Regions from separate parts of the Alkalihalobacterium sp. TH-98 genome, predicted to be linked through region 2. Evidence: a T-box and tRNA genes for the amino acid it is inferred to sense, from the RefSeq annotation. Region 2 holds a T-box; the other holds one or more tRNA genes.

Region 1 (3,423 bases), 290 kb from region 2:
GCATTGCTGAAGCTTGCCTACATTTCCATAGATTACTGGGGCATCCTCAAATTCTTTATCTACACAGATAGAATTCAAATTAGCAAAAGGAGTAATAACTTCAATAGCTGCACTAGCGATCTGATTCACCTGAATGACTTCTTCTTCTTCTTTTTGTGGCTTAGCTAAAGAGAGGTAATCAGTAATTATATATTGGGCACGATCTAACTCTTTAAGCATAATACCATAGTAATTTCGGTTTTTGGAATCTACTTTTTCATCATTTTGAAACATTTGAATAAACCCTCGCACTACCGTCATCGGATTTCTGATTTCATGAGCAATGGAGGCGGCAAGTTCACTGACTAATTTCATTTGTTCCATACCTTCCATTTCCCTTTTTAGAAGCATATGGCGTTGATGATGTTCTATAAAATAAATGGCTCCCCATATCGTAAAGGTGATAAACATAATAGCCAGTGTATAATAATGAAAGATTTCAGAAATATCTACAGAACTATGAATATGTAAAAGGAATACCCCTGAAGCAACAATAATCATCGCAAATATAGAGGAAAAAATCGTTCCATATACTAATCGCTGTTTAAAATTTCCTTTTCGGTAAAATGGCAGAAGATAGATCATAGTAATAAAAATAATACATTCGATAATCAAAAATGCAATAAGGCCATAATTAATACCGAGGAATAAACGAGAGAGAATGATAAGTATACTCGTTACAATCCCAGCAGGTAAGCCGCCGTATAGGTAACTCAGAATTAAAGGAACAGCCCGCATATCAATAAAGAAAAGATTATCTCCTATTAAAAACGGAAACAACATACAAAAAAAGGCAGGGATACTGAAAATAACGCCAATAATAAGCGGTTGTATGCTAAATTTAAATTGTTGAAGCTTTTCAACTAAGAAAAATTGATAGAAAAAAATAGTCACTACAATAAATAAAAAATTGAGTAGAAGTTCTTCGATACCCACCTGCTGTTCCTCCTTGTTGAAGGGAAAAATACTTACCTTTTTATTAATGATATACCTTTTTCTGGCTGTTTTCTATGAAAATTTTATAGTAATAATAAAAATTCGTCTTTATAATAGGCCCTTAAGTGGATATACTAGATAGAGCAGAGTAAAGGAGTGGAATTCATTTAATAAAATGGAGTTCTCCTATTGGACGGAATTGTTTTTAAGTAGTTGACATCGCAGCGCGTATGTAGTATATTTATTTTGTCGCCAATAAAGCGATCTATGATCCGTTAGCTCAGCTGGGAGAGCGCCACCTTGACAGGGTGGAGGTCGAGGGTTCGAGCCCCCCACGGGTCACCATACATATGAAGCTTAAACCCCTTGCGTAGCAAGGGGTTTTTTTGTTATATGCAAATTTCTATATTTTTTAAAATGAGACTGAGAAGGCGATTTGCAAACCTTTAGTGGGGTAAAGTGGAATTTGATAAAATGGCAATTTAATATACCTAGTAGTAACGATAAATGTGATGAAAATTAATAGCTAAACTCACTTATAATCTTAGTGACATATAATTAATATAAAAAAACGCTTGGAAACGGGGTTTAAATTTAAATTGTTTATAATGCTCTACTTACTTGAAGTACATTCTTTCACAGAGCTAGTAAAAGTAGAGGTTGTTTTAATTCGTAGTATGGTTGTACTGCGCATTAAAAACTAGTACATAACTGTAGTTTTTTAAATATATTTTTTAAGGATAATATTTAATAACAAAAGAGATTATAGTAAAATAATTTAATATGCTAAATAATAAAATAATTTATACATAAATTATTGCATATTCTTCATTATTCTTTTAGCTTTTATAAAATTAAATGTTTCTTTTAGTAACGCCTCGTCTACGATTTCATCCTCAATAATGAGTTTGTACGTTCCTTGCAGTAGTCCTATATCAGATATTAGGTAATAAGCATCGGAATTTTTATCATCGGCAAGGATAGGACTATTCGAACACCCTACTAAATAATCAATGGAAACGTTAAATGTAGTAGCAATTTTTTTCAATGTCTCAGTTTCTGGAGAACGAATACCGTTTTCGTAACCTGAGACAGCGACCTTTGAAACACCAAGTTTATCTCCTACTTCTTGCTGGGTTAATCCGTTTTCTTTTCTTAAACGTTTAAACCTCGATTTAAAGTCCGGCATGAATAGCGTTCCTCCTTATTAAAACAGTGTGCTTCTAGTTAATTATACCATTGTAATAAAAATTAGTTAACTATGAGTTATCTTAGTAAAAAAGTTATCTTTTGGATAAAAAGTTATTGACTGTTAACACATGGTTAACTATACTAATTTTTGTGAGTAAAATAGATTAATACAAAAGTATTGAAAAGGGGAAATTATTTATGAGAAAATTCAAAAAAATAGGATCAATTTTAGGAGCTGTATCTTTAGCCTTAGCATTAACTGCATGTTCGCAGGAAACAGCAAAACCTGCTGAGTCAGCACCTATGGAAGAGAAAGTTGAACAAATTACAGCTGCAGAAATTGCCGAAGTACAAGCTGCATGGGGTAAAGGACTTGTTGACATTAGCACCGCCTATGCCGCAGGCGAGGACTACGGTACTATCGCTCAAGGTGTCCTTGATAGTCTGTATGGCTATGCGGACGGAACTGTTTTGTTTAAGCCAACCCTTACGCAAGCACCATATACATTCAGATTTACTGAAGAGGGCGCAGCAGCCTACTTTATCGGCACAGAGCGCTCGCAAGACGGTTTTGCCCTAAAACCTTGGACTGCTGTAGAGTTCGACTCTAACGGACAATCTTTTATAGACTCGGATAGCGCTATTTGGATGGGTAATGTACATATTACAAATGACAAAGGCGAAATAGTCACCGTCGATAAAACGTTCGGCTATTACAGAGACGCAAACGGTGATGTAAGAATCAACCTTCACCACTCAAGCCTGCCAGTACAAGAAGTTGAACAAATTACAGCTGCAGAAATTGCCGAAGTACAAGCTGCATGGGGTAAAGGACTTGTTGACATTAGCACTGCTTATGCCGCAGGCGAGGACTACGCTACTATCGCTCAAGGTGTCCTGGATAGTCTGTATGGCTATGTAGACGGAACTGTTTTGTTTAAGCCAACTCTTACGCAAGCACCACATACATTCAGATTTACTGAAGATGGCGCAGCGGCCTACTTTATCGGCACAGAGCGCTCGCAAGACGGTTTTGCCCTAAAACCTTGGACTGCTGTAGAGTTTGACTCCAACGGACAATTTATTATAGAAGCGGATAGCACTACTTGGATGGGTAATGTACATATTACAAACGACAAAGGTGAAGTAGTCACTGTCGATAAAACGTTCGGCTATTACAGAGACGCAAACGGTGATGTAAGAATCAACGTTCACCACTCAAGCCTACCAGTTCAATAGGATAAGAATAATCATACC
Region 2 (3,423 bases):
CTACCCAGAAGTAAATGATGTCGTATCCAGTAACGAGTACATCGGTTGAATAGTAACGTTTAAAGTCTGCACTTTCTGTGTCCGGCCAGCCCATTGTTGAAAACGGCCATAAGGCAGATGAGAACCACGTATCTAATACGTCTTGATCTTGCTCCCAGTTCTCAATATCTGCTGGTGCTTCATGTCCAACATACACTTCACCCGTTTCCTTATGGTACCACGCTGGAATACGGTGTCCCCACCATAATTGGCGAGAAATACACCAGTCACGGATGTTCTCAATCCAGTGAAGATATGTTTTTTCAAAACGTTCTGGAACAAAGTTTACTTTTCCTTCAGATTTTTGCAGTTCAATGGCTGCTTCTGCTAGCGGCTCCATTTTAACGAACCATTGGGTTGAAAGATAAGGTTCAACAACAGCCCCGCTACGCTCGGAATGACCGACCGAATGTGTATGTTCCTCAATTTTGAAAAGCACACCCATATCTTGAAGATCTTTAACGATTTGCTTACGGCACTCGAAACGATCCATTCCTTGATACTTATCTGCATTCTCATTCATCTTGCCGTCTTCCGACATAACAAGTACACGCTCTAAATTATGACGATTTCCAATTTCAAAGTCATTCGGGTCATGTGCAGGTGTAATTTTAACGGCACCTGAACCAAATTCCATATCAACGTAATCATCACCGACAATTTCAATTTCACGGCCAACGATAGGTAGTTTTACTTTCTTACCAATTAAATGCTTATAACGGTCATCTTCTGGATGAACCGCAACCGCTGTATCTCCAAGCATTGTTTCTGGACGTGTGGTAGCTACTTCAATAGAGCCGCTGCCATCAACAAGCGGATATTTCATATGATAGAACGCACCTTGAACGTCTTTATAAATAACTTCGATATCGGATAAGGCTGTCTTTGTTTGCGGGTCCCAGTTAATAATGTACTCTCCGCGGTAGATTAAGCCTTTTTCATATAAGCGGACAAAAACTTCACGAACGGCTTTAGATAGTCCTTCATCTAACGTAAAACGTTCACGAGAGTAATCTAGAGCTAGTCCAAGCTTAGACCATTGCTGGCGAATATGTGACGCATACTCTTCTTTCCATTCCCACGATTTTTCGAGGAACTTTTCACGACCTAAATCGTAACGGCTCAGTCCTTCTTCACGAAGCTTACCTTCTACTTTTGCTTGGGTGGCGATACCGGCATGGTCCATTCCAGGCAGCCAAAGCGCATCGTACCCTTGCATTCGTTTCGTACGAATTAAAATATCTTGTAAAGTCGTGTCCCAAGCATGACCTAAGTGAAGCTTCCCTGTTACGTTTGGTGGTGGAATGACAATCGTATACGGTTTCTTTGCTTCATCTCCTGTAGCTTCAAAAAACTTACCATTGACCCAAAATGGGTACCATTTTGCTTCAGTATCTTGCGGGCTGTACTTCGTTGGCATTGTTAATTCTTGATTTTCCATTTTGTGACCTCCTTTATATGTATAGAAAGAATTGGCTGTCCTCTAATTAAAAATAGGTTCAAGCCTTGCTTTTTCTGCTTTTTACAAGGCAACTTAACCGGTGATTACACACGATAAGTGCCGTAAAACATCAAAAAACTCCCTCCACCTCAAAGGACGAAGAGAGTTGTATTCGCGGTACCACCTTTGTTTGCAAGCTAAAAAAGCTTACACACTTCATTCAGGTAACGGCATCTGCCGACTCGATCTACTAGCAGAAAAATGATAAAGTCTCTTTCCGCTTGTTCCATTGTAAGCGGACAATACTTTCACTTAACTCGTTCAAAAGAGCTGCTCAAGGGTGACGTTCAATTCATACATCCTGAAAAATCTCTCAGCGACTGATTTTTCTCTCTGAAGGGTTCTGAACCTACTCTTCCCTATCTAAGCATTTATGTATATGGAAGTTCAAAAAATCGGGTTCTGCATATTATTCTACCTTTTTCGATACTTTTTCGTCAATAAAAGCATCGCCAATTTTTTCTTTTTTTATGCATGGGCTCTTGATTTCACATGAATACAGCCTATGCATATGTATATAGAAAGACTGTTCTAGGAAGGAGCCTCGATATGCCAAAGCGATATAAGCGTTTTCGACCACCTTTATGGTTAGTAAAACTACGTTTAGCTCTAATACAGATCCTGTTTCCACTTCTATGCTTTCAGTTTTTTCGAACCTTGCTTTTTCCAACATCCTTTGATGTCATCTTACTAGCTTTAATGGCACTTTTATATGGATTATTTTTCGCCGGAATTATTTAAGGTTAACGATACGTGCCAAAGTGGAAAGGGTTCCATATAAAAGGCTGTCCCATTTGTTTGTGTAAAGCCCCCTAAGCCTAACTGATATAAAGACACTAACTTTTGATTTCTTTATATCTCTAGGCAAGGAGCTTAGACACTTTTGGGACAGCCTTTTATTGTTGTTCAAATTGCGGTGTTTGTTCTTCTTTTTTTATTAAATATCCTTTTAACCTTTGCACTTTTCTCATCATATGAAAACGTTTCTCTAGTCTTTGGACATGATAGATTTCAGGTTTATCTTGGTTTTGTTGCAAGTACAGTTGTAATGAAAATAGTACAGGTTCTGGGAAGCATAAATAGCCAAACAGCAACTCTTTTTCCTCATCTAGTAATGAGATGTTTCGGTCATACGTTCCAAACCAACGAACCATCTCTTCTTCATCCCAAAGGTTATAACCAAACGATTGCCGGCAAAATAATGCTAGATCACGGGCAGGTGTATCCATTGAGGCACGTTCAAAGTTAAATAAAATGGGCTCGCCGTTCGCATTAAAAATCGTATGCTTTCTTGATGCTTTACCGTGACATAAAACCGTACGATACTTCCCTTTTTCAACACATATATCATACCAATTTTTCAAATGGCGCTTAGCATCTTCGACCATAAGTAACATTTGATGAACGTGTGTTAAATAAGATAATTGAAAGGGAGAAATATACGTTTTTCCTTCAGCTTGATCTGCAAAGCGTTCTAAATCTAGTCTACGCATATCCCATCGTCTTAATAATGATTGATAAGCTTCATCAATCGTTTCTTTTGGATAATCATCCGTTTTCGCAGTTAGTCGATGAATGATACCGAGTTGGTCCATAATTTTTTCTTCTCTAGACGTACGTCCCTGATATGGTTCCTCTTCTATCCACGGCATTAAATAGTAGGTTCGATCATCTGTTGAAAGGACATATTCTCCATACTTTGTAGGCAATATAGGGATCAATTGACGATACCCTAACCGATCTAATTTCCGCATCGCTTGAACGAAAAGTTCGCCTTGCTGACGATTCATATGAGCTTCTTTCAAGGCAAACATTCCGCGGTTTGTTTGTACTTGTTGGACTTTCCCCCAACTCTCAATATGCTCAGGATACAAGTCGTAATG

What was found. The T-box of region 2 lies ahead of AC2VNP_RS15695 (valine--tRNA ligase). A T-box ahead of a tRNA ligase gene usually reads a tRNA of that ligase, here a tRNA-Val.
Region 1: it has a tRNA-Val gene. The T-box ahead of AC2VNP_RS15695 (valine--tRNA ligase) is inferred to sense a tRNA for this amino acid. The anticodon was not compared.

The regions. Positions count from the first base shown of each region.
Region 1 is NZ_JBYCKM010000045.1:293,948-297,370, forward strand. It holds gene AC2VNP_RS17075 (ATP-binding protein) at 1-975, opposite strand, end outside; tRNA gene AC2VNP_RS17080 (tRNA-Val) at 1,245-1,320, shown strand; gene AC2VNP_RS17085 (helix-turn-helix domain-containing protein) at 1,790-2,164, opposite strand; gene AC2VNP_RS17090 (hypothetical protein) at 2,365-3,405, shown strand.
Region 2 is NZ_JBYCKM010000045.1:3,097-6,519, reverse strand. It holds gene AC2VNP_RS15695 (valine--tRNA ligase) at 1-1,480, opposite strand, end outside; T-box leader at 1,630-1,915, opposite strand; gene ysxE (spore coat protein YsxE) at 2,437-3,423, opposite strand, start outside.